Regions from separate parts of the Cellulomonas sp. WB94 genome, predicted to be linked through region 1. Evidence: riboswitches for the same ligand, from Rfam matches in the RefSeq annotation. Region 1 holds a riboswitch; each other region holds the start of a gene.
The links. A riboswitch is a leader RNA that binds a small molecule or an ion and turns the genes downstream of it on or off. The one in region 1 is predicted to bind S-adenosylmethionine.

Region 1 (9,771 bases):
GATGGGGAGGACGGTCGAGGCGCGGCCCGTCCCCAGTCCCCACGGCAGCAGGTTCGCGTGGTGCTCGAGGTCGAGCACGAGGACGCGACCCGGGGTGCCGTCCGGCCCCGCGGGGACGACGTTCGCGAGCAGGTTGAGCGCGTCGGTCGTGTTGCGCGTGATGATCGCGACGTCGTCGGACCGGGCGCCCACGAACCGCGCGATGGTCTGCCGCGACGCCTCGTACAGCGCCGTGGACACCTGCGAGAGGTAGCCGGCGCCGCGGTGCACCGAGGCGTAGAGCGGCAGGACCTCGGTCACCCGGGCCGCGACCGCCTCGAGGGCCGGCGCGCTCGCGGCGTAGTCGAGGTTCGCGTAGGTCCGTGCGGTGCCGTCGACGAGCGGCACCTGCGTGCCGGAGCCGACGACGGGGAGCAGCGGCAGCTGCGTGGACGGGGTCGCCCAGACGGCGCGCTCGGCGGTGACAGACATGGCACTCCTCGGCAGATCTGTGGGGAGCCGACGGCCAGCACCCCGCGCTTGCCGTCCACCGAACGGCGGACGGCCAGGTCGTCACCCGGGGCACCCCACCGCGGAGGAGGGTTGCCGGCCAGCAAGCCGGGGCTTTCTGCTGGCACTCGTGACCTGCGACGAGGATCGCCGCTCCCGCACGGCAGTGTCAACGGAGAACCGGGAAGTCTCGGATCGCGGACACTCTGTCCGCGGACTGGACCACATCCCCGGACGGTCGTACGATCGCGGTCACCATCCAGAGCGGCTGAGAGATCTGGCTCGACGACGCCGCAGCAACCCGCGAGCACGCACCGTGCTCGGCCGAGGGTGCTACCGCCAGGACCGATGGAGGCGTGATGAGCACGACACCTGACCCCACGACCGACGACGGCACGAGGACGGCGACCCAGACCCGACTCCGCTACCGCCTGCTGACCGGACCCGACGACAGGACGTTCTGCGAGCGCATCAGTGCCGCGCTCGACGACGGCTACGTGCTGCACGGCGGACCGACGCTCACGTTCGACGGCGACCGCGTGATCGCCGGGCAGGCCGTCGTCCTGCCCACCAACCCGACCCCCGAGACGAGGCTCGTATGAGCACGCAGTACGCAGGCGACCTGACCCCCCAGCAGGCCTGGGACGTCCTCGCGGCCGACGAGCGCGCGGTGCTCGTCGACGTCCGCACCGACGCCGAGTGGCGCTACGTGGGTGTCCCCGACACGTCGTCCCTCGGCCGACGCCCCGCTCTGATCGAGTGGGTGACGTACCCGAGCGGCCTGCCCAACCCCTACTTCGTGGCGTCCCTCGCAGCCGCCGGCCTGGCGCCGGGCGACGAGCGGCCGGTCCTCTTCCTGTGCCGGTCGGGCGTGCGCTCGGTCGCCGCGGCGACGGCCGCGACCGCCGCCGGCTTCGGCCCTGCGTACAACGTGCTCCAGGGGTTCGAGGGCGACGTCGGGCCCGACGGCCACCGCGGGGCGCACGGCTGGCGCGCGGCCGGCCTGCCCTGGACCCAGCCGTGAGCGCGGGCGGCGCGCGTCGCACCCCCGGTCCGGGCGACTGGGACGCCCGCCGCTCCCCCGGGACTCCCTACGACCCGACACTCTCGCGGTCCGCGGCGGCCTCGTGCGCAGCGAGTTCGGTGAGATGTCCGAGGCGCTGTTCCTCACGCAGGGCTATGCGTACCCGAGCGCCGGCGAGGCCGAGGCGGCCTTCGGCGGCGAGGTCGACCGCTTCCTGTACTCGCGCTACGGCAACCCGACGGTCTCGACGTTCGAGGAGCGGCTGCGCCTGATCGAGGGCGCCGAGGCCGCGTACGCCACGGCCAGCGGCATGTCGGCGGTCTTCACGGCGCTCGCGGCCCTCGTGCGGTCCGGGTCGCGGATCGTCGCGTCGCGCGCGCTGTTCGGCTCGACGGTCGTGATCTTCGACGAGATCCTCGCGAAGTGGGGGGTGCGGACCGACTACGTCGACGGGCACGTGCCCGAGCAGTGGGAGGCCGCGCTCGCCACCCCGGCGGACGTCGTGTTCTTCGAGACGCCGTCCAACCCGATGCAGGACCTCGTCGACATCGCGGCCGTCAGCGCGCTCGCGCACGCCGCGGGGGCCGTCGTCGTCGTCGACAACGTGTTCGCCACGCCCGTGCTGTCCCGGCCGCTCGAGCACGGCGCGGACGTCATCGTGTACTCCGCGACCAAGCACATCGACGGCCAGGGCCGGGTGCTCGGCGGCGCGATCCTCGGGACCGACGAGTTCATCCACGGGTCGGTGCAGACGTTCATCCGGAACACCGGACCGTCGCTGAGCCCGTTCAACGCCTGGGTCCTGCTCAAGGGTCTCGAGACCATGTCGCTGCGGGTGCGCCACCAGACGGCGTCCGCGCTGCAGCTCGCGACGTGGCTCGAGCAGCACCCCGCGATCGCGACGGTCCGCTACCCGTACCTCGCCTCGCACCCGCAGCACGAGCTCGCGCTGCGCCAGCAGACGGCCGGTGGCACCGTTGTCACCTTCGCCCTCGCCGTGCCCGACGACGCGTCCGCCGACGACGCCAAGAAGGCCACGTTCGGCTTCCTCGACGCCCTGCGCGTCATCGACATCTCGAACAACCTCGGCGACGCGAAGTCGATCGTCACGCACCCCGCGACGACGACGCACCGCAAGCTCGGACCCGCGGGGCGCGCCGCGGTCGGGATCGGCGAGGCGACCGTGCGGCTGTCGGTCGGGCTCGAGGACCCCGCGGACCTCGTCGACGACCTGTCCCGCGCCCTCGACGGCCTCGGGGCGGGCCGTCCAGCCGCGTAGGCCGATCGGATTTCATCCGGCTCAGGTAAGGCTGCACTCTCGCGCGCTCGACCACCTGCTGCGAGGGTGAGCCCAGGAGTCGTGCCCTGGCACGGCCCCTCGCGCCGCTCATACCCGAGCGCCCGTGACCGATCAGGGGATCGACCGCTGAAGTCGTCCTGCACGCGAACGTGAGCCACATGACCGGGAGACGGGTGTCGATGACGCACCCCGCGGGCGATGCGCGCCCTCGGGCGCGGGTCGTCGCCGTGGCGAGCGCCGGCCTCGCCACCGTGATCGCGGTGGTCGGGGTGTTCGGCCTGTGGTCGTCGCGCGAGCTCGAGGCGGGAGCCGACCGTGCTCTCGCCGCGATCCACCTCTCGGGTGCCTACGCCCACGCCGCGACCGCCATCGCGGCCGAGGAGTCGTTCGAGCGCAAGTACCGCCTCGAACCGGGGCCGGACGTGCGCGCACGCCTCGACGACGCGTCGGCCGACCTCGCCGCAGCGCTCGCCGAGGTGGAGATCCACGGCGACGCGGACGACAGGGCGCGGGTGCGCGTCGTGGGCGTCGCCCACACCACCTATCTGATGTGGATGGACCACATGTTCGCGGCCGTCGACGACGGCGACCTCGCGACCGTGCTTCTCATCGACAGCTCGAAGATGGAGCCGGCGTTCGAGACGATGTCCACGACCGTCTCCGGCGCAGCCACGCAGAGGGAGCAGGCCGCCGTCGCCCAGCTCGCCGATCTCAACCGGCTCGAGAGCATCACGAGCTGGCTGGCACCGACCGTCCTCCTCGTCGGCCTCCTCGTGGCGGCCGGCCTGCTGTCGGTCATCCGGTCGCACCGCCGGATGCTCGACACCGAGCGGGCTCGCGCCGTCGAGGACTCGCTGCACGACGCCCTGACCGGCCTGCCGAACCGGACGCTTCTCACCGCTCGCCTCGACGAGGCGCTGGACACCGACGACCGAGACGGACCTCGGACCGAGACCGCGCTGCTCCTGATCGACCTCGACCGGTTCAAGGAGATCAACGACACGTTCGGGCACGGCTACGGCGACCAGCTGCTGCGCCAGGCCGGGCAGCGGCTGGCCGGGTTCGCGGGCGAGCGTTCGACCGTGTCCCGCCTCGGTGGCGACGAGTTCGCCATCCTCCTTCCCGACGTCCCGAGCGTCGATGCGGCGACCCGCGCGGCACGGCTGGTGCTGGCTGCGCTCCGGACGCCGTTCCGCGTCGAGGGTGTCGACCTGGACGTGGACGCGAGCATCGGCGTCGTCGTCTCGGGCCAGCACGGACGCGACAGCACGACGCTGATGCAGCGCGCTGACGTCGCGATGTACGTCGCGAAGACCGAGCAGATCGGGGTGTCGGTGTACGACCCGACCGGCGACGCGCACTCCCCCTCGCGGCTCGCGCTGCTCGGTGAGCTCCGCCGCGCGATCGACCACGAGGACTCGTGCTGCACTACCAGCCCAAGGTGCGGATCAGGGACGGCGCACTCGTCGGCGCGGAGGCCCTCGTCCGGTGGCAGCACCCCGAACGCGGGCTCATCCTGCCGGGCGAGTTCATCCCGCTCGCCGAGCACACCAGCCTCGTCTCCCCGCTCATGTACCTGGTGCTCGACACCGCGCTCGCCCAGGTGCGCGCCTGGTCGTCCGCCGGCCGACGGACGCCGGTCTCGGTCAACCTGTCCGCCCGGAACCTGCTCGACCCCGACCTCGCCGTGCAGGTCGCGGACCTCCTCGCCATCCACGAGGTCGAGCCGGAGCTCCTTCAGCTCGAGGTGACCGAGACGGCGATCATGATCGAGCCCGTGCGGGCCGAGCGGGTCCTGCGCGAGCTCGCGGCGCTGGGCATCCGGATCTCGCTCGACGACTTCGGTGCGGGGTACACGAGCCTCGGCCAGCTCCGCACGCTGCCGATCTCCGAGCTGAAGATCGACCTGTCACTCGTCATCCCGATGGCCCGGGAGCCCGGCGCGGCACTGATCGTGCGGAGCGTCGTGGACCTCGGACGCAGCCTCGGCCTGACGCTCGTGGCGGAGGGCGTGGAGGACGCGGCGACCCTCGCCGCCCTGGCGCACATGGGGTGCGACGAGGCGCAGGGGTACCACTTCTCGCCGGCGCTCGCCGCCGACGCCTTCGAGGCGTGGTGCGTCAGCCGCCACCTCGGCCTCGTCGTCCCCCTGGACGTGGCGTAGCCGTCTCCCGTGGCCGACGGCCGACGGCCGACGCGTCAGGCTGCGCACAGGTCGCCGACCAGGAGACGCAGCCGCTGCACGTCCGCGCCCCCGGCGAGCGGGACGAGCACCACCTCATCGACTCCCACCCGTTCACCGAGCGTCATGGCGGCGTCGACGAGCCCTGAGGGTGCCGCGACGGCCCTCGTCACCGAGGGCGCCCAGGCGATCCCGGCCAGCGCGTCGAGGTGGTCGAGCAGGGCGCGCTTGCGACGGGCTGCGGCGTCGTCGTCGGTCACCACGACCTCGACGTCGAGGACGATCCGGATGCTCGAGCGGTCCCGGCCGACGGCGGCGATCTCCTCCTCGACCGCCGCGACGAGCTGGCGCATCGCCGCGAGCGACGGGACCCGCGACGAGAACCCCAGCCGCACGACGTCGGCCCGGGCGGCGCCGAGCGCAAGACCCGCCTCGGACTCCGGCCGGAACTGCAGCGGCGCGGAGCCGTCCGGCTGGGGGGACGGGACGGCGACGGCGACGGCGGTGCCGAGCGCCCGTCGGGGTCGACCGGCGACTGCGGCGGCCGACTCGGGTGCGGCGGCGACCGTGCGGGGACGGTCAAGGATGAGCTGAGGCATGGGTCGCGTCCTGGAGTTTTCCTTGCAGGTGCGCAGCGGGGGCCGGTCGGCCGCGGGCGCGCGGGGTTGTCAGGTCAGCGACAACACGTCTGCATCGGGAGCACGCGCCGATACTAACCGGTCGTGTCGCGCCTGCCCAGACCACGTCCAGAACGTCGACACCTGCTTGCTACGGTCGTTGCGTGGGCACCTGACCGCCGTCCGCGCGGCCGGAGTCGCTTCTGAGGGAGGACGCATGGCCATCGAGCTCGGCATCGACACGTTCGGGGACGTCACGCAGGACGCCGACGGCACCCCCCTCAGCCAGGCGCAGGTGCTGCGCAACGTCGTCGAGCAGGGGGTCCTCGCGGACCAGGTCGGGCTCGACGCCATCGGGGTCGGCGAGCACCACCGCGACGACTTCGCGGTCTCCGCACCCGAGGTGGTCCTTGCCGCGATCGCCGCCCGCACGGAGCACATCCGGCTCGGGTCCGCCGTGACGGTGCTCTCGTCGGACGACCCGATCCGCGTGTTCGAGCGGTTCTCGACCCTCGACGCGATCTCGGGCGGGCGCGCCGAGGTGACGGTCGGGCGCGGGTCGTTCGTCGAGTCGTTCGGGCTGTTCGGGTTCGACCTCGACCAGTACGAGGTGCTGTTCGAGGAGAAGCTCGACCTGTTCACGCACCTGCTCGCGGGCGGTCCGGTGACCTGGTCCGGCACCACCCGACCGCCGCTGACCGACCAGCACGTCTACCCGCCGATCGAGCGCGGGAGCCTGCGCACCTGGGTCGGGGTCGGCGGCAGCCCCGAGTCGGTCGTGCGCGCGGCGCGGTACGGGCTGCCCCTCATGCTCGCGATCATCGGCGGCGACCCCGTCCGCTTCCAGCCGTTCGTCGAGCTGTACCACCGTGCCCTGACCGAGCTCGGGACCGGGCCGGGCCTCGTCGGGCAGCACTCGCCGGGTCACATCGCCGACACCGACGACGAGGCCCTCGAGCAGGTGTGGCCGCACTACCGCACGTACGTCGGGCGCCTGGGCCGTGAGCGGGGCTGGCCGCCCCCGACGCGTGCCTCGTTCGAGGAGGCGGCCGGGCCCGACGGTGCGCTGTATGTGGGCTCCCCGACGACCGTCGCGAAGAAGATCCTCCGTTCCGCACGGGTTCTCGGGCTCGACCGGTTCGACCTGAAGATCTCGCAGGGCGCCCTCCCGCACGAGCACACGATGCGGGCGATCGAGCTGTACGGGACGGTGGTCGCACCCCGCGTCCGCGCTGCGCTCGCGCACGACGCGCCGGCGGTGTGACCGGGTCGGCCGACCGGCTCGCCTGACCTGCTGCCTGACCGGCCCGCCTGACCTGCTCAGAGGTCCTTCGCGAAGCACATCGCGATCGGGTCGCCGACGTATGGCGCGAAGGGCGGGATCGGCCGGTACCCGACCGACAGGTACAGCGTCATGGCCTCGGGCTGACGCCGCCCGGTGTGCAGGACGAGCCGGTCCAGCCCGCGAGCGCGCGCCTCGACCTCGACCTCGGCGAGCAGCGTCCGGGCGAGCCCGAGCCCGCGTGCACTCCCCCGCACGAAGACCTTCTTGAGCTCTCCGGCGTGGTCGCCGATGCCCGGTCCGGCCGCCCGCAGCGTCACGCAGGCGACGGGCTCCCCGTCGACGTCGGCGATGAGGGTCGTGAGCGCGCCCTCGCCCTCGGCCGCGTCGTGCACGTCGTAGCCACCGCGCCGCTCGACGGCCTGCCCGAGCTCGGGGTACCGCGGCAGGTTCTCCTCGTCGTACATCGCGCGCCGCAGCCGGACGGCGTCCGGGTCGTCCCAGCCGACGGCGCGCAGCGTGACGGCGTGGCGGACGTGCACGTCGTCGTCGTCGGGCAGGGCGTCCTGGCCGTCGTCCCCGGCGGGCAGAGCCGAGCCGCGGGCAGCCGCACCCCGGGCCGAGCGCCGCGGCGTCGCGTGCAGGTTCTTCGCGAAGCACCGGGACTCGGCCACGTCCGCGTACTCGCCGAAGTTCTCGATCGGGTGGTAGCCCGACGTCAGGTACAGGCCGATCGCCTCGGACTGCAGGACGCCGGTCTCGAGGATGAGCCGACCGAACCCGAGCGCGCGCGCCCGTTCCTCGAGGTCCGTCAGGACGAGCCGCGACAGCCCACGACCGCGGTAGCCCGGCACGACGTACATCCGCTTGAGCTCACCGACGCCCGCGCCCTGCTCGTCGCTCACGTCGCGCAGCGCCCCGCACGCGGCGGGCACCCCGTCCACGCGGACCAGCACCATCGCGACGATCTGCTCGCCGGTCATGGTGTGCCCGATGTCGTCGTCCCCGTACATCGCGCGCAGCTCGGCCTGCTGGGCGTCCCGGAGCCGGGTCGCGTCGGGGTCGTCCCAGTCGACGAGGTCGATCGAGACGTCGGGCTCCTGGGCGCTCTGCGCGGTCATCCGACCAGTGCGTGCAGGACCGAGGTGAAGACCCGCAGCCCGTCCGTCCCGGTGCGCGGGCCCTTGGCGCCGTCGGGCCCGAAGCCCACCTCGACCGCGTGCTCGGGGTGCGGCATCAGGCCGACGACGTTGCCCGCGGCGTTCGTGATGCCGGCGATGCCGCGCCGCGACCCGTTCGGGTTGACGTCCTCGTAGCGGAAGACGACCCGGCCCTCGCCCTCGAGCTCGTCGAGCGTGCGCTCGTCGGCGACGTACTGGCCGTCCTGGTTCTTCAGCGGCACGGTGATGCGCTCGCCGCGCGTGTAGTCGCGCGTCCAGGCCGTGTCGATGTTCTCGATGCTCAGCACCTGCTCGCGGCACACGAAGCGCAGATGGTCGTTCTTGATCATCGACCCCGGCAGCAGGTGCGCCTCGGTGAGGACCTGGAAGCCGTTGCAGATACCCAGCACGGGCAGCCCACCGTTCGCGGCGTCCACGATCGAGCTCATGACCGGCGCGAACCGGCTGATCGCACCCGCGCGCAGGTAGTCGCCATAGGAGAAACCACCCGGCAGCACGACGGCGTCGACCTCATGCAGGTCCGCGTCCGCGTGCCAGAGCGCCACCGGCTCGGCGCCAGCGAGCGTGACCGCGCGGGCGGCATCCCGGTCGTCGAGCGTGCCCGGGAACGTGACGACGCCGATGCGCGTCATCAGGCGTCCGCCGCGACCGACTCGTCCGCGTAGACCGCGACGACGTCCTCGATCACCGGGTTGGAGAGCACGTGCTCCCCGGCCTCACGGGCGGCCGCGAGGATCTCGTCGGTCACCGGACCGTCGCACGTCAGCTCGAACCGCTTGCCCTGGCGCACGCTCGTGAACTGCACGAACCCCAGCCGGGGCAGCGCACCGGCGACGGCCTTGCCCTGCGGGTCGAGAATCTCGGGCTTCGGCATCACATCGACGACGACTCGTCCCACGGGTGGCTCCTGAGTTCGCGGTGGAGGGGCAGGAGCCAGACTACCGAGTTGCGGACCAGGTCTCGTCGTCGGGCCGCATGGCGAGAACCCGGGCCGCAGGACTCGTACCCCCTCGGTCCGGAAAGCCGCCACCGTCACGGGATTCAGAGGATCCTGCGCGCCCGGAGGACCGATTCCTCTGGATAGCGCCTCGAGAGCGGTGGCTGGCAGCTCACGGCACGACGATCGTCATCCCCGTCGACCCCACCGGCCCGCCCATGGCCGCGAGCGCCTCGGGTGCCTCGTCGAGCCGGACGACCCGCCCCACGAGCTGCTCGGGGCGCAGCACGCCCGCGGCGATCAGCTCGAGCATCGCGGGGTACTCGTGCGCGGCCATGCCGTGGCTGCCGTACAGCTCGAGCTCCCAGGCGATGACCCGGTCCATCGGCAGGCGGGGCGCGGACTGGTCCCCGAGCAGGAGCCCGACCTGCACGTGCCGGCCGCGCCGACGCAGGCTCAGGACAGACGCCGCAGCGGTTGCGGGCGAGCCCAGCGCGTCGAGCGAGACGTGGGCGCCACCGTCGGTCAGCGCGCGGATCCCCGCGCCGACGTCCGCCGGGGAGCCCGTGCCCAGCGTCCGGGGGTCGACATGGAGCGTCGCACCGAACTTGTGCGCCGCGACCAGGGCCGCACGCGAGACGTCGACCGCGACGACCCGGGCGCCGAGGGCGGCTGCAATCATGACGGCCGACAGGCCCACGCCGCCGCAGCCGATCACGGCGACCCACTGCCCGGGCTGGATCCGCCCGTGCACGGTCA
Region 2 (9,771 bases), 240 kb from region 1:
GGCCGCAACGAGTACCTCGGCGCGCGCGGTGCGCGGCTCGCGATCTTCCCCGGATCCGGCCTCGCCAAGCGCCCACCCGCGTGGATCATGGCCGGTGAGCTCGTCGAGACGTCCCGGCTCTGGGCGCGCGACGTCGCGCGGATCCAGCCCGAGTGGGCCGAGGACCTCGCGGCGCACCTGGTCAGGCGGACGTACTCGGAGCCGACCTGGTCGACGAAGCAGGGCGCCGCGATGGCGCTCGAGCGCGTGCTGCTCTACGGCGTCCCGATCGTCGCGCAGCGGCGGGTCCTGTACGCGAAGGTCGACCCCGAGCATGCGCGCGAGCTGTTCATCCGGCATGCCCTCGTCGAGGGCGAGTGGACCACGCACCACGCGTTCTTCCACGAGAACCGTCGGCTGCTCGCGGAGGCCGAGGGCCTCGAGGCGCGCGCCCGCCGTCGTGACCTGGTGGTCGACGACGACGTCCTGTTCGACTTCTACGACGAGCGCGTCCCCGCCGACGTCGTGTCGGCGCAGCACTTCGACACGTGGTGGAAGACCGCCAAGCGTTCCCAGCCCGACCTGCTGACGTTCACGCCCGAGCTTCTGCTGAGCGACGACGCGGCCCGGGTGTCGGCCGCGGACTTCCCGGCGGTCTGGCCGCAGGGGGATCTGCAGCTGCCCCTGACCTACCAGTTCGAGCCTGGTACAGAAGCCGATGGCGTGACTGTACATATACCCCTGGTGCTGCTCGCGCGGGTCCGCCCCGAGGGCTTCGGCTGGATGGTTCCGGGCCTGCGCGACGAGCTCGTGACGGCGACGATCCGCGCGCTGCCGAAGCCCGTGCGGGTCCAGCTCGTGCCGGCGCCCGACGTCGCACGCAGCATCGGGGCATGGTTCGACGAGAACCTCGCGAGCTGGCAGGACACCGTGCGCGCCGGCGACCTCGCGCCGTCCTTCCACGACGCGTTCGCGCAGGCCGTCCGCGCGGTCCGCGACGTCGACGTCCCGGAGGACGCGTTCGACGACGAGCGCCTGCCCGCGCACCTGCGTGTGACGTTCCGGGTCGAGGCCGATCGTGGGGGAGTGCTCGACGAGAGCAAGGACCTCATCGCGCTTCAGCGTCGCCTCGCGGCCCGCACGCAGGACGCCGTGAGCTCGGCAGTCCGCTCGGCGGTCCGCACCGCCATGCGCGACGCGGTCAGCGCGGCACCGAGGACCCCGTCGGCCCCGGCGGGCACCGTGGTGGCGGCCGCACCCAGGGCCGCGGTCCGCCCGCCGGCTCCCGGCGCCCCGAGCGAGGTGATCGGCAAGCCCGCGCTGGCCGAGCAGGTGAGCCTGACGGCGTGGCCCGCGGGCCTGCCCGACGGCGCGATCCCGCTGACGGTCGAGACCGACGGACCCGGCGGGGTCCGCGTCCGCGGCTACCCAGCGCTCGTCGACGAGTCGTCGGCCGTGGCTCTGCGGGTGCTCGCCGACCCGGCCGTCCAGGTCGAGTCGCACCGCCGCGGTCTGCGCCGCCTGCTCCTGCTCGACACGGGTCTCGCGACGGCCCGGGTGACGACGCGCTGGTCGGGCACGCAGGCGCTGACGCTCGCCTCGGGCCCGTACCGCACCACGGACGCGCTGGTCACGGACGTGCAGCTCGCGGCGATCGACCGGCTCGTCGCCGAGCACCTCGCGGGTCGGCCGGCGACCGAGGTCCGCTCCGCGACGACCTACGCCGCGCTGCGGGCTGTCGTCCGGGACCGCCTCGAGGACGCGGTGCACGCCGTCGTCACGGACGTCGTCGCCGTGCTGACCGCCGCACGGGAGCTCGACGTCGCGGTGCGCGCGTCGAACAGCCTGGCTCTCCTCGCGACGACCCACGACGTCCGTGACCACGCCGCGCGGCTCGTCCACGACGGGTTCGTCTCCGCGACCGGCGCGGACCGCCTGCCCCATCTCGCCCGGTACCTGCGCGCCGACCGGCACCGCCTGACGAAGGCCGCCGACAACCCGCACCGTGACGCCGAACGGGCGTGGCAGGTCCACCAGCTCGAGGACGCCTACACCGCCGCGCGAGACCAGGTGAGGTCGGCGTCCCGCGACCGCTCGCGCGAGGTCGCGCTCGACGACGTGCGCTGGATGCTCGAGGAGCTACGTGTCTCGCTGTTCGCCCAGCAGCTCGGCACGCCTGTGCCGGTGAGCGACAAGCGCATCCGCAAGGCGCTCGCCGAGGTCTGATGTGCGGTCGGTCTGCCGGGAAATCGCCCGGTCGGTGGGGCGTTGCGGGGTTCGACCGGGATTAGGCCCGACTCGTGCCACTTGCCTTAGTGACCGGTTTCGAGTCGGTTGAGGATGGCGCGGGCGGTCTCGGTGAGGTCGGGGTCGAGGGTGAGGCGTTGGCCGTTGATCTCGATGGTTGCTGAGCGTGCGGTGCGCAGGGCCTGGACGATCTTCTTGATGCTCATGCCGGTGAGGTCTTGCAGATGGCGGGCGACGGCCAGGGCGGCGAACACCACCGTCAGGTGGGCTTCGATGGCGTCGCGTTGGTGGTGGAACACGGGCCGGGCTCGTAGGTCGGACTTGGTCATGCGGAACGACTGCTCGACGTGCCATAGGTCGTGGTAGGCCGCGATGACCGCCGCGCCGTCCATCGTGGCGGTCGGCAGGTTGGTGACGTAGCCCTTGAGGCCCGCCAACTGGCGGGCCCGGTCGATGGTGGCCTGGTCGAGTTCCTTGGTGGCTCCGGTGATCTTGAGGAACCGGGCCTTCTTCAACGGGGCGCGGCCGTCGGCGATCTTCTCGGCCCGGTCGATCATCGCGTTGATGGCCTTGTTGTCGTGCTGCTCGCGGGCGAACTTCCACTGGTAGACCACCCGCCGGGCCCGGGCCGCCTTGCCGGTGCCCATGTCCCGGGTCGATTCCAGGACCTGCCCGTCGGTGAAGTAGTTGCCGTGCCGTTCGAAGTGATCGGCCAGGTCGTAGGGGGCCCGGGTGATCCGCGAGCCGACGATGAAGCAGAACCCGGCGTCCTCCAGGGCGTTCAGGTTGCCCGCCGAGAGCATCCCGGCGTCGGCGACGACGACCAGGTCCGTGACGTCGTGCCGCTTGCCGAACGCGGTCAGTACGGGGATCAGAGTGGTCGTCTCGGCCTTGCTGCCCTCGAACAGGTGCACCTCGAGCGGGAACCCGCCCGGGTCGACCAGCAGCCCGACCTGAACCTGGGGGTCCACGCGGTGCTCCTTGCTCATCCCGACCCTGCGCAGCTCGTCCTCGTCCGGCCGCTCGAAGTGCAGCGTCGTCACGTCGTACAAGATCAGGACCGATGTCCCGGTGGTGCGGACCGAGTGCGCCCACGCGGCCCTGGCCAACGTGTCGCGGTAGTCCTGGGCCTGGCACCGGGCCAGCGACCGGAACAACGTGCGCAGGCTGACCGCCGGTGCGTCGAGTTCGTCCAGGACGCGGACGACCTCGGCCTTGGAGGTCGGCTCCACGATCCGTGCCAGGACCATCGCCCGGAACCCGTCATCGCCCAGGACGTCGAACCCCAGCCGGGTGTATTCGCTGGTCAGGACCTTCCACAACAGGTCCGCGGAGGTCCCCACGACCCGCCCACCTGCGGCGACGGCCGCAGGACGCCCACCGGCCGCCGGCGTCGCCGGCTGCAGGAGCAGTTCCGGTTCGGCGGTCCAGTCCGCGACGTCGTCCATCCGCGCCGGGACCACCAACAGGTCCCCGAGGTCCAGGGCGTCTTGGCCTGGGGACAGCCGCTCACGCGCTACGGCCAGCAGCAACGCGAGCTCGGCATCGCTATGCGCTGACCCGACGTGCTCGACCTGTTCGACCTGCCGGCCCCGGCGCGTGACGATCTGGACCGCGACCGCTCCCGAAGCGGTGCGGACCTTGCGCACGAACCGCGAGACCACCCCCGAAGGCTTGCACGACGAGGTTCTTAGTGACCACATCGCACCCGAGCGCACAACGAAACAGCAGGTCAGCGACCCGCGCCCACCCTCGAGGACCGAACGTGGCACGAGTCAGGTTAGGCTGCGGCCATGACTGACGGACCGGACCGCAGCGACGCGGAGCGGGACGCGCTCGCCGCCCTGACCGGCCCGAGCCCGCTCCCGGACGAGCAGATCCTTGCCGCCGTCCAGGAGGGCCTCGAATCGGTCGTCGCAGGTTCCCCGAACGCCTGGTTCGATGTCCCGCGGCAGCGGAACCCCGCCCAGCCGAAGTCGCTGACGACGCGGCGCAACGACGAGCGCTGAGTCGCCGCGCGTCCGCAGAGCTGTGGAGAACCGCGCGCTGCTGTCAGGCCTGGGCGGCAGACTCCACGCATGACCGCTGACACGCCGCCCGCACCCACCGGCCCTGAACGCGCCGAGCCCGCACCCACCGAGCCCGGCCCGCCAGCTGCCCCGCGCTGCTTCGGTGACGGCGACCCGCTGTACGAGGCGTACCACGACGACGAGTGGGGGGTGGCGGTCCACGGCGACCGTGCGCTGTTCGAGCGCATCGCCCTCGAGGGCTTCCAGTCCGGGCTGTCGTGGATCACGGTGCTGCGCAAGCGCCCGGCGTTCCGCGCGGCCTTCGAAGGCTTCGACCCCGAGCTCGTCGCGCGCTTCGGCGAGGCCGACGTCGCGCGCCTGCTGTCGGACGCCGGGATCGTGCGCAACCGCGCGAAGATCGAGGCCACGGTGGCGAACGCCCGTGCGCTGCTCGCGCTCGTCGAGTCGGGCCGCACCCTGGACGAGGTGGTCTGGTCGCACGCCCCGGTCGCGCTCGGGCGCGAGCGCCCGGTCACGTGGGCCGACGTCCCGAGCCTGACCGACAAGTCGAAGGCCCTCGCTCGTGAGCTCAAGAGCCTGGGTTTCCGGTTCATCGGGCCGACGACCGCCTACGCTTCCATGCAGGCGTGCGGCCTGGTCGACGACCATCTGGCCGGGTGCCGCGTGGTTCTGGCGCGCTGACGGTCCGGCGCGCTCCGGCAACCAGATCGCGGGACCGGAGTATCTCGCCAGTTGAGAAGCGTTGCTCAGCATCCGGGATGGGTCTAGCATCGGGCCACCATCCAGAGCGGTCGAGAGTCCTGGCTCACTGACGCCGCAGCAACCCCCCTCGAGCGAGGGTGTGGGTGCTTCCGCCAGGCCCGATGGAGTTGAACCATGATCTGCTCGGCACCGTGTCCGTGGACCCCGTCCGGGGTCTCGCCGTGACCGCCACACCCGAGGCGTCGGTCGACGCCCGCACCGAGGCGGCGCCCCGGCACCGGGCCACCCTCGCGCCCATCGACCGCCCGACGGTCTCGTTCGAGCTGTTCCCGCCGCGCAACCCCGACGCCGCCCCCAAGCTCTGGGCGACGATCGAGGCGCTCGGTGCCGCACGCCCGGACTTCGTCTCGGTCACGTACGGCGCGTCGGGCAAGACCCGCGACACGACGCGCGGGCTCGTGCGCCGTCTGCTCCGCGAGACGTCCCTCAACCCGATCGCGCACCTGACCTGCGTCGGGACCTCGCGCGACGAGGTCACGGCGGTCGTCGAGGAGTTCCTCGACGAGGGCGTGCGCTCGTTCCTCGCGCTGCGGGGCGACCCGCCCCTCGACGAGCCGGACTGGCACCCGCACCCGCAGGGTCTGTCGACGGCCGCCGAGCTCGTCGAGCTGCTCCGCGAGATCGAGGCCCGCCGATGCTCCACGAGCCCCGCGCAGAAGGTCCGCGCCACCGTCCGGCCGCTCTCGATCGCCGTCGCGGCGTTCCCTCGCGGCAACGCCGGCACGGGGAGCACGCGTGCGCAGGACGTCGCGGCGCTGCTCGCCAAGCAGGAGGCCGGCGCCGACTTCGCGATCACGCAGGTCTTCTACGAGGCGTCGGCGTACCTCGAGCTCGTGGCCGAGGCGCGCACGGCGGGCGTGACCATCCCGATCATCCCGGGCATCATCCCGACGACCGACCCGGCCCGCCTCCTGCGCGTCGAGGGCCTCACGGGCGTCCCGGTGCCACGCGACCTGCTCGCGCTGCTCGGCTCGGTGGACGACGAGATCGAGCGGCACCGCATCGGGATCCGTGCGAGCGTCGACCTCGTCAACGGCGTCCTCGACGGCGGCGCCCCCGGCGTCCACATCTACACGTTCAACACGCATCACGCCGCACTTGACCTGCTCGAGGGTGCACACCTCGGCGGGGGAGCTCCGACAGCTCCCGACCAGGCCAGCGAGCCGCAGGTCGCCGCACCCCAGACCGACCACTCTCCGAGGGGCTGATCATGACCAGCACGACCACCACACCCGCCGTCCCCGAGTTCCCGGCGGGCACGATCCTCGGCTACCCGAGGATCGGGCCCCACCGTGAGCTCAAGAAGGCCCTCGAGGCCTTCTGGGCAGGCAAGACGTCCGCCGACGACGTCGAGGCCGTGGCCGCTGGCCTGCGCAAGCAGACCCGCGCCCGTCTCGCCGGGCTGGGGCTGCGCACCGACGTCCCCGCGATCCCGAGCGCGTTCTCGTTCTACGACCATGTGCTCGACACGACGGCCGTCGTGGGCGCAGTGCCGGCCCGGTTCGCGGACCTGGCCGACGCCGACGGCCGCCTCGACCTCGCGGGCTACTCGACGGTCGCGCGCGGCCGCGGCGACGACCTGCCGCTCGAGATGACCAAGTGGTTCGACACGAACTACCACTACCTGGTCCCCGAGATCGGCCCGGAGACGACGTTCCGGTACGCGAGCGACCGTCCCGTGCGCGAGTTCGCCGAGGGCCTCGCGGACGGCGTGCTCACGCGCCCGGTCCTCGTCGGACCCGTCACGTACCTCGCGCTCGCGAAGCCCACCGAGGGAGCCCCCGAGGGCTTCGAGCCGCTCGACCGCCTCGCGGACCTGCTGCCCGTCTACGTCGACCTCCTGCGCGACCTGGCCGCGGCCGGCGCGACCTGGGTCCAGCTCGACGAGCCCGCGCTCGTCTCGGACTCGCTCACCGTGACGCCCGAGGCCGTCCGCGCCGCGGTCACCGAGGCCTACCGGGTGCTCGCGACCGAGCTGGCTCGCCCCGACCGCCCGGCGATCCTCGTCGCGGCCCCGTACGGCGACCTCGGTGCCGCGCTCGGCGTGCTGGCCGCGACCGACGTCGAGGGCATCGCGCTCGACCTCGTCCGCGGTGCGGCACCGACCGTCGCGGTGAAGGGGCTGACCTCGAAGGTCGTCGTCGGCGGCGTGATCGACGGTCACAACATCTGGCGCGCGGACCTCGACACGAAGCTGCAGGTCCTCGAGCAGCTCGAGACGCTCGGCGCGGCCCAGGTCGCCGCCGGGACCTCGACGTCCCTGTTCCACGTCCCGCACACCGTCGAGGACGAGCCCGCCCTCGACCCGACGCTGCGCGGATGGCTCGCGTTCGCCGACCAGAAGGTCGCGGAGGTCGTCACGCTCGCCGAGGGCCTGACCGAGGGGCGCGAGGCGATCCACGCCGAGCTGCTCGCGGCCGGCGACGCGGTCCGGTCGCGCGCCGCTGCGCCCGGCGTCGTGCGTCCCGAGGTCCGGGAGCGCGTGGCCGCGCTGACCGAGGGCGAGTTCCACCGCGGTCCGTTCGCCGAGCGCCGGTCGGCCCAGGCCGCGCGTCTCGCGCTACCGCCGCTGCCGACGACCACCATCGGCTCGTTCCCGCAGACGCCGGAGATCCGCAAGGCGCGCGCAGCCCACGCGAAGGGCGACCTCACGACCGAGCAGTACGAGGACGAGATGCGCGCCGAGATCCGCCGCGTCGTCGAGCTCCAGGAGGCCATCGGCCTCGACGTCCTCGTCCACGGTGAGCCCGAGCGCAACGACATGGTGCAGTACTTCGCCGAGAACCTCGACGGGTTCGCGGTCACGCAGAACGGCTGGGTGCAGTCCTACGGCTCGCGCTGCACGCGGCCGTCGATCCTGTGGGGCGACGTGTCGCGGCCCGCGCCGATCACGGTCGCGTGGACGACGTACACGCAGTCGCTCACGACGAAGCCGGTCAAGGGCATGCTCACGGGCCCGGTCACGATCCTTGCGTGGTCGTTCGTGCGCGACGACCAGCCGCTCGCCGACACCGCGAACCAGGTCGCGCTCGCGCTGCGCGACGAGATCGAGGACCTCGAGGCTGCCGGGATCGCCGTCGTGCAGGTCGACGAGCCTGCGCTGCGGGAGCTGCTGCCGCTCAAGGCGGCCGACCACGCGGCCTACCTCGACTGGTCGGTCCGCTCGTTCACCCTCGCGACGTCGGGCGTCCGCCCGGACACCCAGATCCACACGCACCTGTGCTACTCGGAGTTCGGCGAGATCATCGGCGCGATCGACGGCCTCGACGCCGACGTGACGTCGATCGAGGCGGCGCGCTCGAAGATGGAGATCATCGGGGACATCGCGGGTGCCGGCTACGCGCGCGGCATCGGTCCGGGCGTCTACGACATCCACTCGCCGCGGGTCCCGACCGAGGGCGAGGTCACCGAGCTGCTGGCCGAGGCCGTGAGGTCGATCGACGCGGACCAGCTGTGGGTCAACCCCGACTGCGGGCTCAAGACCCGCCGCTACGAGGAGGTCAACCCGTCGCTCGAGCACATGCTCGCCGCGACGCGGGCGGTCCGCGCGACCCTCTGAGCGCGAACGCGGCGTGAACGACGCCGAGCCCCGGTCGGCCTGGCTCGACCGGGGCTCGGCGTCTGCACGGGCTGGATGGCCCGGGCGGGCTCCCACCCACCCGGGCCACCGGTCTCAGCCCGTGGCCGCGCGCTAGCTCACTGCTGAACCGTCGCACGGTCCGTCGGACGGGTTCACGCGACGACGACTAGGCCGTGTGCTCGGCCGTGTGCTCGGTCGTCTGGGTGATCGTCGCGGGCTGGCTGCCGTGCTGGACCTCGATCTTGCGCGGCTTCGCATCCTCGGAGACGGGGATGCTGAGCGTCAGCACGCCGTCGGTGTACGTCGCGTCGATCTTGTCGAGGGCCATGCCGCGGCCCACGGTGATCTGGCGGACGTACGAGCCGGTGGCGCGTTCACGGAGGAACCACTGCACGTCGTGCTCGTCGGCGGACCGCTGGGCACGGAGCGTGAGCGTGCGGTCCTCGACGTTGAGGTCGATCGTGCCGGGGTCGACACCGGGCAGGTCGCAGTGCAGGACGTAGTGGTCACCGGAACGGAAGAAGTCCATCGGCATCGTCGCTGCTGCTCGGGCGGACCCGAACATCTCGCCGACAAGCCGGTCCATGTCCTGGAATGGGTCGAATCGCGTAGCCACACCCATCACCTCCCTGAAGGTGAGGCACCGGACCGCCCGATGCCTCGGAACGGGCCCGACCCGGAAAGTCGTGCGGGGCCGGGCGGCTACGCCTTCAATTTTGGCACTCGTCGAGCGCGAGTGCCAGGCCTCAGAGCGATGCGTGGCGAGCGGCGAGCGCCTCGACGATGCGCACGTCGGCGTCCAGCCAGGGCACCGTCATCCAGTGCCCGACGGGCAGCCACTGCACGCGGTCGTGCTCGACGAGCGGCTCCGGGGTGCCGTCCTGGAGCTCGGCCAGCCAGAGCCGCATCGTGTACTGCTCCGAGAGCAGCCAGGCGCCGTCGTCCGGCCCGACGAGCTCGGGGCCGAGCGAGATCCGGACCCCGAGCTCCTCACGGATCTCGCGGTGCAGTGCCTCCTCGGGGGACTCCCCGTCGTCGACCTTCCCGCCGGGGAACTCCCAGCGCCCCGCGAGGCTCGCGGGCACGGCGCGCCGTGCCGTCAGGAGCTCACGCGGGTCGTCGAGGTCGTCGACGATGGCGGCGGCCACGACGAGCACGGGCGGGTTCATGCCA
Region 3 (9,771 bases), 310 kb from region 1:
GTCGCCGACCGCGCGGACGACGAAGGGGGGCGAGTACCGCCGGCCGTGCAGCGACAGGACGTTGCCGATGCACTGGAACGCGCTCGTCGAGATGACCCGCTGGTCCATGAGGCTCATGGCCTCGGCCCCACCCGCCCACAGCGCGTTGACCACCGCCTGGAGGTCCTGCTGGTGGACGACGAGGTCGTCCGGGCGCACGTTCGGGAGGTTCTGCGAGTCGGCGGGCGCGTCGGTCATGCTCACCGTGATCCCGGGACCGGTGACGCCCACCATCCCGGAGGCGACGTCGTACCCGGACCCCGGCGAACCGATCTGCAGGCCCGTGAGTCGTGCCTGCTCCTCGGTCAACCGGTCGACCTCGGTGCGGAGCGTGCCCACCTCGCCCTGCAGCCGCGCGACACGCGACTCCTCGACAGCGGCGAGGTCGGCGAGGTTCTGGGGGTGGCGCTCGTCGGTCCCGCGCGCGAGCCGCGCGTTGGCCACGAACATCATGCCGGCGAGCGCGAGCACGAGCGTCACCGAGAGCGTTCCACGGCTGACCCTGTGCACGACGTGGTGGGTGCGGTCCGGCACGCATGCTCCTCTCGGGCGTGATCGCCACTACGCTAAGCCACGTTCCGGCGGGCCGGCGCCGATCTGCCGTTCGCCGCCCCGCCCCATCGCAGGACAGGAGCTGTTGACGTGCCTGAGTCGAGGTCGCGGAAGAAGCCCGCGTACATCCCGCCCCCCAAGGCGGCCGGACCCGTGGTGAACCCGACCTGGCTCGTGCCGGTCATGCTCACCCTGATGATCGTCGGCCTGGCCTGGATCGTCGTGACCTACATGATGCAGTCCCAGTACCCGATCCCGGGGATCGGGCAGTGGAACCTCGCGATCGGCTTCGTGCTGATCCTGGCGGGTTTCAGCCTCACGACCCGCTGGCACTGAGCCCCGCACCACGAGGGGGTTGTCCCCAGGCGGGGACAACCCTGTGGATAACTACACGGGTGTAATTCGCTTCCTCAGACGCTCGCGTACTTGAGCAGGGCCAGCCCGACGACGACCACGGCCGCCACGACGGTCGCGACGATGCCGATCTCACGACGACGCAGCGCCGGCGCGTACGCGTAGGCGGCGCCGAGGCCTGCCCCGACAACCAGGCCGCCGACGTGCGCCTGCCACGCGATGCCCGGCACGACAAACCCGATGACCAGGTTCAGTCCGATGATCATGAGGAAGCTCTGCGCGTTGCGGCCGAGCCTGCGGAGCACGACGAGCACTGCGCCGAACAACCCGAACACCGCGCCGGACGCGCCCACGGCCCCCTGGACCCACGCGAACTCCACCGGCGACGCGAACAGCAGCACCCCGACCGACCCGGCGACCGCGCTGATCAGGTAGAGCGCGATGTACCGCGCCCGGCCCAGAGCGTTCTCGAGGAACGGGCCGACGATCCACAGCGCGTACATGTTGAACAGGATGTGGAAGATGCTCGTCGAGTGCAGGAACGCGGTGGTGAGGAACCGGAAGGGCTCGACCTGACCTGCAGCGGGCGAGAACGCCCACCGGGCTGTCCAGCCGAGCACCGCCAGCTGGAGAACGAAGCTCACGACGCACAGCGCGATGATCGTGAGCGTCACGACCGGGCGCCCGTCGTGGACGCGCCCGCCGAGCACCGTCTGGGTCGGCCGGGCGTTGCGTGCCGCCTCAGCGACGCAGTCGACGCACTGGACACCCACGGGCGCCTGCCGCTGGCACTCCGGGCACACGGGCCGTCCGCAGCGCTGGCAGCGGACGTAGGAGATCCGGTCGGGGTGACGCGGGCAGACCGGGGGGCCCGCCGTCTCGGGCAGCGGCTGGAAGGAGCTCATGAGACGGCGGGCGGGAAGCCGCTCAGTCCTCGATCGTGACCGACGAGATGACGACGTCCTCGACGGGGCGGTCGCCCGCACGCGTCGGGACGGCGATGATCGCGTCGACGACGGCGCGCGACGCGTCGTCCGCCACCTTGCCGAAGATCGTGTGCTTGCCGGTCAGCCACGTGGTCGGGGCGACGGAGATGAAGAACTGCGAGCCGTTGGTGCCACCCACCTTGCCGGTGATCGGGTCGCGCCGCGGGCCGGCGTTGGCCATCGCGAGCAGGTACGGCTCCGTGAAGCCGAGCTCGGGGTGGATCTCGTCGTCGAAGTTGTAGCCCGGGCCGCCGGTCCCGGTGCCCAGGGGGTCGCCGCCCTGGATCATGAAGCCGGAGATCACGCGGTGGAAGATCACACCGTTGTACAGGGGGTCGGTGCGCTCAGCACCGGTACGGGGGTCCTTCCATGCCTTGGAACCCGTGGCCAGGCCGGTGAAGTTCTCCACCGTCTTGGGCGCGTGGTTCGGGAAGAGCTCGATCCGGATGTCACCGGCGGTCGTGTGCAGCGTCGCGAACATGGGAGCAGTGTTTCACGACGACGTCAGCCGCGTCGCTCCCTGACCTGGTCCACACCACGGTTGGCGAGCTCGTCGGCCCGCTCGTTCCCGACGTCGCCCGCGTGCCCCTTGACCCACTGCCAGGTGATCGTGTGCCGCGCGACCTCCGTGTCGAGGGCCTGCCAGAGCTCGGCGTTCTTGACCGGCTTCTTGTCGGCCGTCCGCCACCCGTTGCGCTTCCAGCCCGCGAGCCACGAGGTCATGCCCTTCATGACGTACTGCGAGTCGATGTTGAGCTGCACCGTGCACGGCCGCTTGAGGGCCCGCAGGCCCTCGATGACCGCGGTGAGCTCCATGCGGTTGTTGGTCGTGTCCTCCTCGCCCCCGAACAGCTCGCGCTCGTGGGTGCCCGACCGCATCCAGACCCCCCAGCCGCCCACGCCGGGGTTGCCCTTGCAGGCGCCGTCCGTCCACATCTCGACGACTGTCGCGGCGGTGGCGTCCGTGGCCGGCCGGGACGACGAGGTCGCGGGCGCAGGCGTGGTCGCGGGCGCGGCGGGCGCGGGGGCGGAGGGCGCGGCGGCGGACGAGTCGGTGGACGAGGTGACGGACGACGGCATGAGCCCGACTCTAGGTCGTCCCGCGGGGCATCGGCGCACCCGTGACGTGCGCCGGGACCCTGCGCGCTCCCGCGCGTGGTGGCAGAGTGGGACCTCAGGACGCCAGCCGCACAACACGGGAGTGGACATGACCTTCAGCATCCGTCGCCCGACGCTCGACCAGGTCGACACCGAGCGCCTCAAGGAGCACGCCGCGGACTTCGCAGCGAGCGCGAAGGTTCACGCCGGCGAGGCAGCGACGCACGCCGCCGAGGCTGCCGGGCAGGCCAAGGACTGGTCGACGCCGCGCATCGAGGCAGCTGTCGAGTGGCTCGTGCCGCGCATCGAGCACCTGTACAAGGAGAGCGTGAAGGCCGCGGCACCGCGCGTCGAGAAGGCCGCGGAGATGGCCGCGCCGGCCATCGACACCGCCCATGACAAGCTCGTCGACGACCTGCTCCCGCGCCTGGTGACGGCCATCAACGAGGCCGCCGAGCGTGCCGGTGCGGCCGTCGAGAAGGCCGCCGACAAGGCGGCCACCGCACCCGCCGCACTGGCCGCCGCCGCGGCAGCTGCCGAGGCGGCCGCGACCGAGAAGAAGAAGCACACGGGCCGGAACGCCTTCTGGCTGTTCGCGCTCCTGGCGGGGATCGGCGCCGCTGTCGCCGCCTGGACCCGCACGCGATCGACCGAGGACCCGTGGGCCGAGCCCTGGGAGCCCGCCACCGAGGCGGGCCACACGGGCACCGAGACCCTGCGCGCCCGCGCGCACGAGGCACGCGAGGACCTCACCGTGAAGGTCGGCGACGCCGCCGAGACCGTCGGCGAGGTCGCCGGTGCCACGGTCGCGAAGAGCCGTGAGGCGACACGCAAGGCCGCCGACAAGGTGACCGCCGCCGCCGAGGAGCTGACCGAGAAGGTCACCGAGGCCCGCGAGGACCTCACCGAGAAGGTCACGGACGCCGCGAAGAAGGTCACGACGCGCCGCTCGGTGCCCAAGACCATCGACACGGCCGACTCGGCCGCCTCCGAGGGTGTCGAGGCTGCCAGCGAGACACCTGACGAGACGACCATCTGACCTCGGTCAGGAAGCGCCTCCGGCCACGCGCGTCGGCCGGAGGCGGCACGACCAGGGGGCTAGGACGTCCACGGCTCCCTGATGAGGTCCGGGTCGAGGCCCGGACGTCGCGGCACGTACCCGAACCCCTCGTCGCTCTGGGCGTCGTAGCTCACGACGAGCCCGCGCTCGTCCGGCTCGCGACGCCAGCGTGCGAGGCGCACGGTGTCGCCGGGGGAGAGGGCCGCGCCGGCGCGCCTGCGGGCCTCCATGCGCAGCATGGCCACCGCGAACGCCCGACGGTGGCAGTCTGCGACCTGCCACGGCACGAGACCGTCGTCCGGGCCGACCTGCTCTGTAAAGACGGTGCGTCGCCGGCAGTCGGCCCACACGGCGGCACCCGTGGTGACGTTGTACCGGCGCTCGTACTCCTCGCTCATCCAGGCGTACGTGCGGCCCTCGCCGAGCCAGCGGATGACCTCGGCCTCATCTTGGATCAGGGGTGCTGACATGGGTCCGCCTCGTCGTTCGAGCACCCGGCGGTCCCTCGGGAGGTCGCGTGCGTCCGTTCTTCCTGCACCGGAGGTGCGGGCGGGTCTTCTTCCGGGGGCACCGTGGACGGGACGCGGTTGCCGGCCAGCACGCCGGAAGGCTTGTCGCTGGACCTCGTGACCGGGACGAGCATCCCACACGCCGGGAGGGCCGCTTCGCGCAGCGTGGTCAGGCCCGCGGGCGCGGGACGACGGAGGAGGCCGGACTGGACCGTGGCGAGGGGGCAGCATGGCAAAGGCCCCTCCCGGACACCGGAAGAGGCCTTCGACCTGCGGTGGAGCCAAGGGGACTCGAACCCCTAACCCCCTGCTTGCAAAGCAGGTGCGCTACCACTTGCGCCATGGCCCCGAGAGCGGTGGGTCACTCGAAGGTGTCGGTGACCTCTGCCCACAGATCCCGGTCGTCCTGGTTCTGCGAGTACTGCTGCCACGCGACATAGCCGACTGCCGCAACTGCCATCAGGAGAAGCAGCTTCTTCATCGGTCCCCCACGGGTCGGGAGTGGGCCTAACAGGACTTGAACCTGTGACCTCTTCCTTATCAGGGAAGCGCTCTAACCGTCTGAGCTATAGGCCCGTATGTGCACCACGCTGGGCGGGGCGCGCCGGACGAGACTACCCCAGTCCAGCCATGGCGCCCAAACGCGGTCGGCCTACTCGTCGGTCATCGTCAGGTGCACCCCACCGACCAGCGCAGCGGTGATGTTGTAGAGGAACGCGGCGATGGTCGACAGCGCCGTCAGCAGGAAGACGTCGACCACGGCGATGAGCGTCGCGGCCGAGAGGATCCGGCTGAAGGAGACGTACTGAAGGATGTCGACGTTGCTCTCCGCGCCGAGCACCTCCCGGACGAGCGTGTCGGCCTGCGCGAAGACGTGCATGCCGTCCAGCGCGAACCAGACCACTGCCGCCGCGACGACGAGGATGATCCCGAGCGCCACCGACAGCAGGAACGACAGCTTCATGACCGACCACGGGTCGATGCGGGAGACGGCGAGGCGGACCCGGCGCGGCGCACCGGTCGCGGAGACCGTAGGGATCCGGCCCGTCGTCGGACGGGGGGCGGGTGTGCCCGACGCTCGCGGGGGGGCGGTGTTCGTGGTTCCGGTCATGGTGTGTTCCTCGGTGCGGGAGTGCGTGGCCGAGCCGATCGCGGCCGACGTGGCGGCTGCGGCCTTCTTGAGCGACGAGGTGACGGAGTCGACCGCGACCTGGAGCGGCGAGGGGGCGTCGTCGAGGTCGACGGAGGCCGACGCGCTCGACGCCGACGCGCTGGAGGCCGACGCGCTCGATGAGGTGGACGGCCGCACCGCAGCCGGGCCGCGCGGCGGACGCGGGCCGAAGCCGGTGGCCTCGTCGATCGGCTCGGACCCGGCGGGTCGCAACGTGGCCGGTGCGCCGGCGGGCGCACCGCCGGTGGGCGCACCGCCGCTCGGCACGCCGGGCCGGCTCACCGGCCCGGACGGCCGGTTGCGCGGCGGGATCGACGGGGGAGCGGGCTCAGTGCTCATGCATCCTCCTGCGGGGATGACACAGCGCCTGTCGGGTCCTCCGGCACGGGCTGCGGCGAGGCCGCCGGCGCATCCGCGGACACGTCCGACGACGCGGTCTCGTCGACCACGGTACCGGCATCGTCGCCGAGGTGTCGCTCGATGTTGCGAGCGACCGCGATGATCCGGTCGTTGTTCTCGGGCTTGGCGAAGATCACGCCCTGCGTCGCCCGCCCGGTCGCGTTGACCTCGCTGACGGCCGACCGCACGATCTTCCCGCGTTCCATGATGACGAGAACCTCGTCGTCCTCGTCCGTGACCAGCGCACCGACGAGGTCGCCGTTCGCCTCCGGCAGGTTCGCCACCTTGATGCCGAGGCCGCCTCGACCCTGGACCCGGTAGTTCTCGACGGTCAGCGCGGTGCGCTTGGCGATGCCACCCTCGGTGACCGTGAACAGGAACGACCCGTCGCGCACGACGTCCATCGCGAGCAGCTGGTCCTCGGTGCGGAACTTCATGCCGGTGACGCCGGACGTCGCCCGACCCATCGGTCGCAGCGCCTCGTCGTTCGCCGTGAAGCGGATCGACTGCCCCTTGCGCGAGACGAGCACAAGGTCGTCCGTGGAGTTGACGATGCACGCCGAGACGACCTCGTCGGGCAGGCCGTCCTCGTCCTCGCGCAGGTTGATCGCGATGACGCCGCCCGACCGCGTCGAGTCGTACTCGCTCAGCCGCGTCTTCTTGACCAGGCCCCGCAGCGTCGCCAGGACCAGGTACTCCGCCTGGTCGTAGCTCTGGATGTCCAGGACCTGCGCGATCTTCTCGCCGGGCTGGAACGCGAGCAGGTTCGCGACGTGCTGGCCCTTCGCGTCCCGGCCGCCCTCGGGCAGCTCGTACGCCTTGGACCGGTAGACGCGGCCCAGGTTCGTGAAGAACAGCAGCCAGTGGTGCGTCGTCGTGACGAAGAAGTGGTCGACGATGTCGTCCTCACGCAGCTGCGCGCCCCGCACACCCTTGCCACCGCGGTGCTGGGCCCGGTAGTTGTCGCTGCGGGTGCGCTTGACGTAGCCGCCGCGCGTGATGGTGACGACCATCTCCTCCTCGGCGATGAGGTCCTCGATCGAGACCTCCCCGCTGAACGGCAGGATCTGGGTGCGGCGCTCGTCGCCGTACTTCTCGACGATCTCCGCGAGCTCGTCCTTGACGATCCCGCGCTGGCGGGCGTCCGACGCGATGATCTCCTGGAAGTCGGCGATCTTGGCCTGGAGTGCGGCGAACTCGTCCGTCAGGCGCTGACGCTCCATCGCGGCGAGCGCGCGGAGCTGCAGGGTGAGGATCGCGCGCGCCTGGACGTCGTCGACGTCGAGGAGCTCCATCAGTCCCTCGCGCGCGTCGTCGACCGTCGCCGACGCACGGATCAGGGCGATGACCTCGTCGAGCATGTCGAGGGCCTTGAGGTAGCCGCGCACGATGTGCGCACGCTCCTCGGCCTCACGCAGGCGGTAGCGCGTCCGACGGACGATGACCTCACGCTGGTGCGTGACCCAGTGGCGCACGAACGCGTCGATGCTCAGCGTGCGGGGGACCCCGTCGACGAGCGCGAGCATGTTCGCGCCGAACGTCTCCTGCAGCTGCGTGTGCTTGTAGAGGTTGTTGAGCACGACCTTCGCGACGGCGTCGCGCTTGAGCACGATCACGAGCCGCTGGCCGGTGCGGCCCGACGTCTCGTCGCGGATGTCCGCGATGCCGGTGACGCGACCCTCCTTGACGAGGTCCGCGATCTTCAGCGCGAGGGTGTCGGGGTTGACCTGGTAGGGCAGCTCGGAGACGACGAGGCAGATGCGCCCCTGGATCTCCTCGACCTCGACGACGGCCCGCATGATGATCGAGCCGCGGCCCGTGCGGTACGCGTCCTCGATCGCCCGGTGCCCGAGGATCGTCGCGCCCGTGGGGAAGTCCGGGCCCTTGATGCGCTGGATCAGCGCCTCGAGGAGCTCCTCGTGCGTCGCGTCGGCGTGGTCGAGGTGCCACAGGACGCCGTCGGCGACCTCGCGCAGGTTGTGCGGCGGGATGTTCGTCGCCATGCCGACGGCGATGCCCGACGACCCGTTGACCAGGAGGTTCGGGAACCGCGAGGGCAGCACGACGGGCTCCTGGGTGCGCCCGTCGTAGTTGTCCTGGAAGTCGACGGTGTCCTCGTTGATGTCACGGACCATCTCCATCGACAGTGGAGCCATCCGGCACTCCGTGTACCGGGGCGCGGCCGCCGGGTCGTTGCCCGGGGAGCCGAAGTTCCCCTGCCCGGACACGAGCGGGTAGCGCATCGACCAGTCCTGGACCAGGCGCACGAGCGCGTCGTAGATCGACGTGTCGCCGTGCGGGTGGAACTTGCCCATGACGTCGCCGACGACGCGCGTGCACTTGGAGAACTGCCGGTCAGGGCGGTAACCGCCGTCGTACATCGCGTAGAGCACGCGACGGTGGACGGGCTTGAGCCCGTCGCGGACGTCGGGCAGCGCACGACCCACGATGACGGACATCGCGTAGTCGAGGTACGACCGCTGCATCTCGAGCTGCAGGTCGACCTGCTCGATGTCGCCGTGCTCGATGTCGGTGGGAAGGTCAGTCACGGATCAGGTCCTTAGCTGTGCGGCTCGGTGGGCGCGGGGAGTCAAGTGGCGCGTCCTCAGATGTCGAGGAAGCGCACGTCCTTGGCGTTGCGCTGGATGAAGGAGCGGCGGGCCTCGACGTCCTCACCCATGAGGATCGCGAAGGTCTCGTCGGCCGCGGCGGCGTCGTCGAGGTTGACCTGCAGCAGCGTGCGGTGCTCGGGCGACATCGTGGTCTCCCACAGCTCCGAGTAGTCCATCTCACCGAGGCCCTTGTACCGCTGGATCGCGTTCTCCTTGGGGATCCGCTTGCCGGCGGCCTGGCCCTCGACGAGGTACTGGTCACGCTCGCGGTCGGAGTACACGTAGTCGTGGGGCGCGTTCGTCCACTTGATGCGGTACAGCGGCGGCTGCGCGAGGAACACGTTGCCGCTCTCGATGAGCGGACGCATGTACCGGAAGAGCAGCGTGAGCAGCAGCGTGCAGATGTGCTGGCCGTCGACGTCGGCATCGGCCATGAGGACGATCTTGTGGTACCGCAGCTTGGCGAGATCGAAGTCCTCGCCGATCCCGGTGCCGAACGCGGTGATGAGCGCCTGGATCTCCATGTTGCCGAGCGCCCGGTCGAGCCGCGCACGCTCGACGTTGAGGATCTTTCCGCGCAGCGGGAGGATCGCCTGCGTGCGCGGGTTGCGCCCCCGGACGGCCGAACCACCGGCCGAGTCGCCCTCGACGATGAAGATCTCGCACTCTTCGGGCCGGTTCGACTGGCAGTCGCGGAGCTTGCCCGGCATGCCGCCCGACTCGAGCAGGCCCTTGCGCCGGGTCGCCTCCCGCGCCTTGCGTGCGGCCATCCGAGCGGCCGCGGCCTGGATCGACTTGCGGATGACGTCGCGCGCCTCGGTGGGGTGCGCGTCGAGCCACGCCCCGAGCTGCTCGTTGACGACCTTCTGGACGAAGGTCTTCGCCTCGGTGTTGCCGAGCTTGGTCTTCGTCTGGCCCTCGAACTGCGGCTCGCCGAGCTTGATCGACAGGACGGCCGTGAGGCCCTCGCGGATGTCGTCGCCCGTGAGGT

Region 2: it holds a riboswitch for S-adenosylmethionine, as region 1 does, so the genes downstream of both, DDP54_RS07595 (methylenetetrahydrofolate reductase) here and DDP54_RS06495 (DUF1737 domain-containing protein) in region 1, are expected to answer to the same signal.
Region 3: it holds a riboswitch for S-adenosylmethionine, as region 1 does, so the genes downstream of both, DDP54_RS07940 (hypothetical protein) here and DDP54_RS06495 (DUF1737 domain-containing protein) in region 1, are expected to answer to the same signal.

The regions. Positions count from the first base shown of each region.
Region 1 covers NZ_QEES01000002.1:1,156,470-1,166,240, forward strand. Annotated here, with positions in the region: gene DDP54_RS06490 (aminotransferase class V-fold PLP-dependent enzyme) at 1-471, opposite strand, end outside; SAM riboswitch class IV at 511-625, opposite strand; SAM riboswitch class I at 742-844, shown strand; gene DDP54_RS06495 (DUF1737 domain-containing protein) at 849-1,091, shown strand; gene DDP54_RS06500 (rhodanese-like domain-containing protein) at 1,088-1,513, shown strand; gene DDP54_RS06505 (O-succinylhomoserine sulfhydrylase) at 1,617-2,792, shown strand; partial or broken gene DDP54_RS18560 (GGDEF domain-containing protein) at 3,629-4,123, shown strand; gene DDP54_RS06515 (EAL domain-containing protein) at 4,255-4,977, shown strand; gene DDP54_RS06520 (LLM class flavin-dependent oxidoreductase) at 5,013-5,594, opposite strand; gene DDP54_RS06525 (LLM class flavin-dependent oxidoreductase) at 5,830-6,876, shown strand; gene DDP54_RS06530 (GNAT family N-acetyltransferase) at 6,933-8,015, opposite strand; gene purQ (phosphoribosylformylglycinamidine synthase subunit PurQ) at 8,012-8,707, opposite strand; gene purS (phosphoribosylformylglycinamidine synthase subunit PurS) at 8,707-8,973, opposite strand; gene DDP54_RS06545 (zinc-dependent alcohol dehydrogenase family protein) at 9,185-9,771, opposite strand, start outside.
Region 2 covers NZ_QEES01000002.1:1,393,876-1,403,646, reverse strand. Annotated here, with positions in the region: gene hrpA (ATP-dependent RNA helicase HrpA) at 1-2,205, shown strand, start outside; gene DDP54_RS07610 (IS1634 family transposase) at 2,292-3,890, opposite strand; gene DDP54_RS07605 (hypothetical protein) at 4,020-4,235, shown strand; gene DDP54_RS07600 (DNA-3-methyladenine glycosylase I) at 4,305-4,937, shown strand; SAM riboswitch class I at 5,032-5,126, shown strand; gene DDP54_RS07595 (methylenetetrahydrofolate reductase) at 5,120-6,226, shown strand; gene metE (5-methyltetrahydropteroyltriglutamate--homocysteine S-methyltransferase) at 6,229-8,577, shown strand; gene DDP54_RS07585 (Hsp20/alpha crystallin family protein) at 8,765-9,214, opposite strand; gene DDP54_RS07580 ((deoxy)nucleoside triphosphate pyrophosphohydrolase) at 9,345-9,767, opposite strand.
Region 3 covers NZ_QEES01000002.1:1,471,175-1,480,945, forward strand. Annotated here, with positions in the region: gene DDP54_RS07905 (DUF881 domain-containing protein) at 1-573, opposite strand, end outside; gene DDP54_RS07910 (cell division protein CrgA) at 682-927, shown strand; gene DDP54_RS07915 (rhomboid family intramembrane serine protease) at 1,002-1,850, opposite strand; gene DDP54_RS07920 (peptidylprolyl isomerase) at 1,873-2,412, opposite strand; gene rnhA (ribonuclease HI) at 2,436-2,867, opposite strand; gene DDP54_RS07935 (hypothetical protein) at 3,139-4,068, shown strand; gene DDP54_RS07940 (hypothetical protein) at 4,128-4,559, opposite strand; SAM riboswitch class IV at 4,610-4,721, opposite strand; tRNA gene DDP54_RS07945 (tRNA-Ala) at 4,875-4,947, opposite strand; gene DDP54_RS18590 (DLW-39 family protein) at 4,960-5,079, opposite strand; tRNA gene DDP54_RS07950 (tRNA-Ile) at 5,101-5,174, opposite strand; gene DDP54_RS07955 (DUF3566 domain-containing protein) at 5,251-6,108, opposite strand; gene gyrA (DNA gyrase subunit A) at 6,105-8,717, opposite strand; gene gyrB (DNA topoisomerase (ATP-hydrolyzing) subunit B) at 8,774-9,771, opposite strand, start outside.